Microbulbifer sp. GL-2: one gene and its partner. The protein of the gene in region 2 interacts with the protein of the main gene of each other region in a pairwise test. Links are inferred from orthologs where the notes say so. Each region holds a gene or a part of one and is shown on either strand. Other genes may lie near its edges. The genes, in order: GL2_RS12635 and GL2_RS00540.

Region 1 (3,285 bases), 2.8 Mb from region 2 along the record:
CAACTCGTCACTCTGATAGGCAATAGACTCGAGCGTAGCGCGCACTATCTCCGCGCGGCCGGTACCACGACTCAAGCCACACACGGTGCCCCTTGCCGACGGATTCCAATGGGGGGCACCCAGGCCACTGAATGCCGGCACCAGATAAACTCCGCGGGTGTCGGCAATACTCTGTGCAATTACCTCAGTATCCACCGCCCTTTGAATGAGACCCATCTCGTCGCGCAGCCACTGGATTGCAGAGCCCGCAGTAAACACCGAACCCTCAACCGCATAGGCGGGAGCACCACTAATATCACAAGCAATAGTGGCAAGCAGGCCAGCCGGCAGCTCAGGGCGTTTTTCACCCGCAAATGCCAACATAAAGCAGCCCGTACCATAGGTGTTTTTAATCTCTCCAGGACGGAGACAACCCTGGCCAAACAGCGCCGCTTGCTGGTCGCCGGCCACGCCACAAATGGGCGCACAGGCTCCCAGGAACGCCTCGGGATCGGTATCGGTAAAATGACCGGCAGACGGCCTGATTTCAGGCAGGATGGATTCCGGGCAATCAAACAGCGCCAGTAGCTCTGGGTCCCAACGTTTTTCCTCGAGGTTATACAACAGGGTACGGCTGGCATTGGTGTGATCAGTCAGGTGCGCGCGGCCACCACTCATCTTATACATCAGCCAGCTGTCCACTGTGCCAAAGCACAAGTCGCCACGGCGGGCACGGGCCAGCAATTGAGGCTGCTCACGGAAGACCCACAGCAGCTTACTCGCAGAAAAATAAGCATCAAGCAGCAAACCGCTGCGCTCACGCAACCAGCCAGCCTTACTTGTCACGGCCAGCTCCTGGCAGATTTCCGCAGAACGGCGACACTGCCAGACGATGGCGGGGTGTACTGGCTCACCGGTATGTCGATCCCACAGAACCGTAGTCTCGCGCTGGTTAGTAATACCAATCGCCATGATATCGGATGCGCGAATACCGGCACGCTGTAGCGCAGCAGCGCAGACCCGCCGCGTTACCTGCCAAATCTCTTCAGCATTCTGCTCGACCCAGCCGGGCTGGGGATAATAATTGGGTATTTCGGAATAACTGCGGCCAATCAGGCTGCCGCTGCTATCAAAGACAAAGGCTGTAGTGCCTGTGGTGCCCTGGTCTATGGATAGGATCATAGGGTGTCTCGCGCTTATTATTTTCGCTCTCACTATCGTGGTTCTGAGCCGCAGAAATACTGCGATGCCTCAACCAAGATGAGAGTATAAGCCCGTTTACTTCTCGTCCAGCGCCCAACTGATGGCATCAGCAGGGAAACCGCGATATGCCAGGTAGCGCTGACGCTTTGCCCGCTCCTTTATTAGTTGGTCCCGCGGCAGCGCCTCACTAATGGGGTTTCGGTATTTGCGCTGCAACTGTTCCTGCGCCAATACAAACCAATCGGCTTCCACCTGCCCCAGTGCCCAGGCAGCCAGCTCAGCGGTTATACCGCGTTGCTGTAGCTCTTGACGGATACGCACGGGGCCTTGGCCACGCTGAACGCGCGAACGGGCAAAAACCTCAGCAAAACGCTGTTCCGATTGATAATTGAGCTCTTGTAGGCGCTCAAAAAGAGCTTCGAAATTGGCAGAAGGGAATTTGCCCATCAGTTTCCGCCTCAACTCGAGGCGCGAGTGTTCACGACGGGCAAGTAACTCAAGCGCTGCGCCAAACAGCGCTTGAGCTGAATCAACGGAAAGCTCCGTTTTGGTATAAGGCACTTACTCTTCCGAGAGTTCTGCGGCCTCTTCGGGGCTGGCTGGAACCAGGTCACCCAGCAGCTGCGCGCGCAGCTGCCCTTCAATCTCATTACGGATATCCTGGTTCTCACGCAGGAACTTGGTAGCATTGGCCTTGCCCTGGCCAATCTTATCCCCTTTATAGCTGTACCAGGCACCAGCCTTATCAACCAAGCCCATCTTCACGCCGTAATCGACAATTTCACCAACCATGTTGATGCCTTCGCCATACATGATTTGGAATTCAGTCTGTTTGAACGGCGGTGCCACCTTGTTTTTCACCACCTTAACGCGAGTCTCGTTCCCCACCACCTCATCGCCATCCTTCACGGCACCGATGCGACGGATATCCAGGCGTACGGAGGAGTAGAACTTGAGTGCATTACCACCGGTAGTGGTTTCCGGGGAGCCAAACATCACACCGATCTTCATACGGATCTGGTTGATGAAGATTGCCAGGGTATTGGTATTCTTGATATTACCGGTCAGCTTACGCAGGGCCTGGGACATCAGGCGGGCCTGCAGGCCAACATGGGAATCGCCCATCTCACCCTCAATCTCCGCGCGCGGGGTCAGGGCCGCTACAGAGTCCACAACCAGTACATCCACAGCACCGGAACGCACCAGCATGTCAGCCACTTCCAGGGCCTGCTCGCCGGTATCCGGTTGTGAGACGATCAGCTCATCAACATTTACACCGAGTTTCTCGGCGTAGATAGGATCGAGCGCATGCTCAGCGTCAACAAACGCACAAGTGCCACCTTTGCGCTGGGCTTCGGCAATCACTTGCAGGGTCAGAGTGGTTTTACCGGAGGATTCAGGGCCATAGATCTCAACAATACGGCCGCGCGGCAGGCCGCCAATACCCAGGGCCACATCCAGGCCTAAGGAGCCAGTGGAAATCGCCGGGATACGCACGCGCTCCTTATCTCCCATGCGCATCACTGTGCCTTTGCCAAACTGGCGTTCGATCTGCGAGAGCGCCGCCTTTAGCGCCTTGTCTTTATTGGAATCCATGACCATTCCCATATTGCTGAGCTGTGTTGATTGGTGGCAAGCTTAACGAAGGATTACTGTATAGGCAACCAGTAATTCCGGCACAACCGGTACCAGTCGCCATCGCGCAAATTATGGGCCTTAGGCAGCTGCAAAGCTCGCCCTATATTGCCCGGTTAACCCCTAGCAGCCTTAAACCGGGTGCTCATCCAGGATAGCGAGCATACCTGTGATTGCTTCTCTCACCGTTTGCGCCTGCACATCAGCCCTATCGCCTTGAAAATGAAAGCAGCGGGCATCGATCTGTACAGGCTCCTGCCCATCGGCATGAGCCCAGGCAATCCAGACGGTACCCACAGGCTTCTCTTCTGTACCACCATCGGGACCGGCGATACCGCTCACCGCAACAGCTAGATTGGCATCCATCATTGCTAACACACCACAGGCCATCTGACGGGCAACCGGCTCACTGACAGCACCAAACTGCTGTAAATCCTTGGCGTCTACACCCAGAACGCTGTGTTTGAT
Region 2 (3,065 bases):
TTCGTTTACCAGCTTTACCTCCGATGGGAGTCTTGGGGTGCTGAAAGTTCATGGCGACCGCCTGCCCAACGACTACTTTCTAGTGAATATGGAGTCCAAAAGAGTGGATTTTCTTATTTCATCTGCGAACTGGCTAAACCCTGAACAGCTCCAGCCTATGCTGGCCGATGACTTCAACACCGAAGATGGTCTAAAGATCGGGGTATATCTCACATTCCCACAAGGTTCCAATGAACACCAACCTATGGTAGTTCTACCCCACGGTGGACCTCACGCCCGCGATTATTGGGGGTATGACCAGGAAGCACAGATCCTCTCTCAAAATGGCTACCTGGTTCTCCAGGTAAACTTCCGTGGCTCTACAGGCTATGGAAGTCATTTTTATAGGGCAGGCAGACTCGAGTGGGGAGGAAAAATCCAAAAGGATATCGCCGATGCGGTTAACTGGGCAATAAATAAAGGCTATGCAGACCCAGAGAGAATTTGTATTTATGGTGCCAGCTTTGGTGGTTACTCCGCCCTGATGAATCCAATCAGGTATCCCGAACTCTACAAATGTGCCATTGGCTATGTGGGAGTATATGACTTGGAGATGATGTACAAGAAAGGAGACATAAAGCGTCGAGATAGAGGCCTCGCCTACCTAAAAAGGGAACTAAGTAAAGATAAGAACTTCCTTAGGGAAAACTCCCCAATCCACAATACCAATAAACTCAATCTCCCTTTGTTTATTGTGCATGGAGAAAAAGATGAGCGCGTACCTGTTGAACATGCTGAGGAGCTACTGGAGAAACTTGCAAAGGAGGGAAAACCAGCAAAGAGCCTAATTGTTGCTAACGAGGGCCATGGTTTTTATAGCGAGGAAAACAATATGAAACTCTATACTGAGATCCTGAGCTTTCTCGATCAGCATATCGGGGTCGGTGCCACAGAAAGACAACCTGGTGAAGGCTAGCTGCTGCTCACTTAATCAGCCACTATCAGGTGGAAAAACCTCCTGATAGTGGAGCTTCCTCTAGCCTAATAAAGACAAGATCTACAAAGCCTACGAACCATGCCGGAAGTAGACTTATCGATTCCCTAATGAAGGCGCCCGGAACTCCGCTGCTCCTCATCGGGTTTATCTGCAGCCTCTTCCAGCCCATGTGACAATACAAAATAAAAAATTACCTGCACCTGTCCATGAATTTCGGTAACCAAATCGAAATTAAATTCCCCTCTTTCCCCAGCACTGACTCGAACAGAGGATACATGAGCAGGCTCAACAAAGAACTCTGCTACAGGGCGCTTTCCTCGCATAACTTGGATAAGCAAGGTATGGGCATCCTCTTCAGCAAAGAGCCAATGGTAGTCATCATCATCGTAAACTACTGAGTCTGTACTACCTGCACGAAGGATACAGTTGGGGTGCTCGGCCAACCAAGCCCAGAACTCTTTAAAGGGGATTGCCTGCTGCATGCAATTCTAATCATCCAACTCGATGACGCTGTCAGCACCACCAGCAAGAGTAAACTCGTCAGCAATTTGCTTGCACCAGAGGTTAAGACGCTCGGCGGTCAACTCTTCCTGCTGGTCTTCATCGATAGCGAGGCCCATAAACTTGCCCTCGCCCTCAATTTCCGCCTTGGAGGCCTCAAATTCATAGCCTTCAGTGGACCACAAACCGATAATTGTTGCCCCCCGCCCGACAATCACATCGTGCAACATGCCCATGGCATCGAGAAAATAATCACCGTAACCGAATTGATCACCCAGGCCGAACAGCGCAACCGTCCTGCCGCTGAAGTCAATTTCCTGTACATCCTCCCAGAATTCCTCCCAGTCGGACTGGATCTGACCGAAGTCCCAGGTGGGAATACCGAAAATCAGTTGTTCGTAGTTGGCGATATCCAGCTGAGTGACATCGGCAATATCAAACAGATTGACACTATCCTCCCCCAGACGGGCGCGAATGCGCAGGGCTATGGATTCGGTGTTGCCTTCGTCACTGCCATAAAACAAGCCGATTTTGCTCACAGTCATTCCTCTCCGCCCTTACCGGGCCACACTAGATACCTATTTGCGGGGCGGCGTATTCTCCCAGCAATGGATGGATGCAGCAAGCTGACCTGGAGAAGTTGGGGGGAAGGACAGAAAAAAGCCCCCGATGAAGGGGGCAAGGGGTTATGAACCTACCGGGCCTCTGGGGAAGGGTGCACCCGGCGGATCGCACAAGCTGCCAATAGCTGAGGTCAGGACTCTGAAGATCTGCGCTCAAGGCGGTCTTTACGCCACTTCATACGATGTTCTTTACGTTCAGCCTTCAGTTCTTCAAACTTGGCTTTCTGCTCTTCGGTGAGAATCGCCTCAAATTGCTGGCGCATCTGATAGTGATTTTGCATCTGTTGAACCTTCAGTTTGCCCAGTTCAGCGCCAAGTTGATCCACTGTAGCTTGATCAGCACCGGACTCAATGGCAGCGTGGATCCGCTTGCGCAGTTCGTTCGTCTGTTCACGCTGGGCCTTTCTCGCCTCTCGGGTGCCATCTCGGTTGGCTTTTAACTGGGCCTTCTGCCCTTCGGTCAACTGCAACTCACGGGCTATATGCTCAAAACCGCGCTTGTGGTGCCCCTCGCCTCCACCGTAGGCCATTGTTGCAGCAGGGAAGGCCAAAACACCCGCCAAGGCCAAACTACTTACCGCCAGCTTCCAGTTCTTCATCATTTCGTCCTCTCGTTTGTATTCAATGACTTCATAGTAAGTGTGGCCTGTGTAAACAGGGGCAAACCGCAGTAAACAATTGTTAAGAACGGTAAAAAGCCCATGAAGACGAGATAACTAGCGCCAGTGCTTTGCATATAATGGCCCCACAGCTACTGAGAGAACGCCATGAGCCGAATCCTTCTGATCGACGACGACACAGAACTGACCGACCTGCTGAGGGAGTTCCTCACCGGCGAGGGGTTTGAAGTAACTGCGGCCAACGATGGTGGCCGCGGGCTGGAGCTGGCGCAGAGCCAAAATTTTGATGCCCTGGTGCTGGATGTGATGCTGCCGGTACACAATGGTTTTGATGTTCTGCGCAAA

The links.
Region 1: the proteins of GL2_RS00540 (region 2) and GL2_RS12635 interact in binary tests that used the Escherichia coli proteins (3 or more experiments, as listed by UniProt). The link is inferred for Microbulbifer sp. GL-2 from one-to-one orthologs.

The regions. Positions count from the first base shown.
Region 1 is NZ_AP019807.1:2,895,153-2,898,437, reverse strand. Bases 1-2,965 are described here. They hold GL2_RS12635 (regulatory protein RecX), read right to left. Parts: upstream 1,744-2,965; coding sequence 1,258-1,743; downstream 1-1,257. Other genes in these bases: GL2_RS12625 (CinA family protein), read right to left, coding at 2,950-2,965; recA (recombinase RecA), read right to left, coding at 1,744-2,778; glpK (glycerol kinase GlpK), read right to left, coding at 1-1,161. Outside these bases: more of GL2_RS12625, read right to left, coding at 2,966-3,285. UniProt on the Escherichia coli protein: Modulates RecA activity through direct physical interaction. Can inhibit both RecA recombinase and coprotease activities. May have a regulatory role during the SOS response. Inhibits DNA strand exchange in vitro.
Region 2 is NZ_AP019807.1:118,263-121,327, forward strand. Bases 241-2,985 are described here. They hold GL2_RS00540 (flavodoxin), read right to left. Parts: upstream 2,017-2,985; coding sequence 1,465-2,016; downstream 241-1,464. Other genes in these bases: GL2_RS00530 (S9 family peptidase), read left to right, coding at 241-955; GL2_RS00535 (hypothetical protein), read right to left, coding at 1,081-1,458; GL2_RS00545 (Spy/CpxP family protein refolding chaperone), read right to left, coding at 2,232-2,702; GL2_RS00550 (response regulator transcription factor), read left to right, coding at 2,868-2,985. In the rest of the region: more of GL2_RS00530, read left to right, coding at 1-240; more of GL2_RS00550, read left to right, coding at 2,986-3,065. UniProt on the Escherichia coli protein: Low-potential electron donor to a number of redox enzymes. Involved in the reactivation of inactive cob(II)alamin in methionine synthase.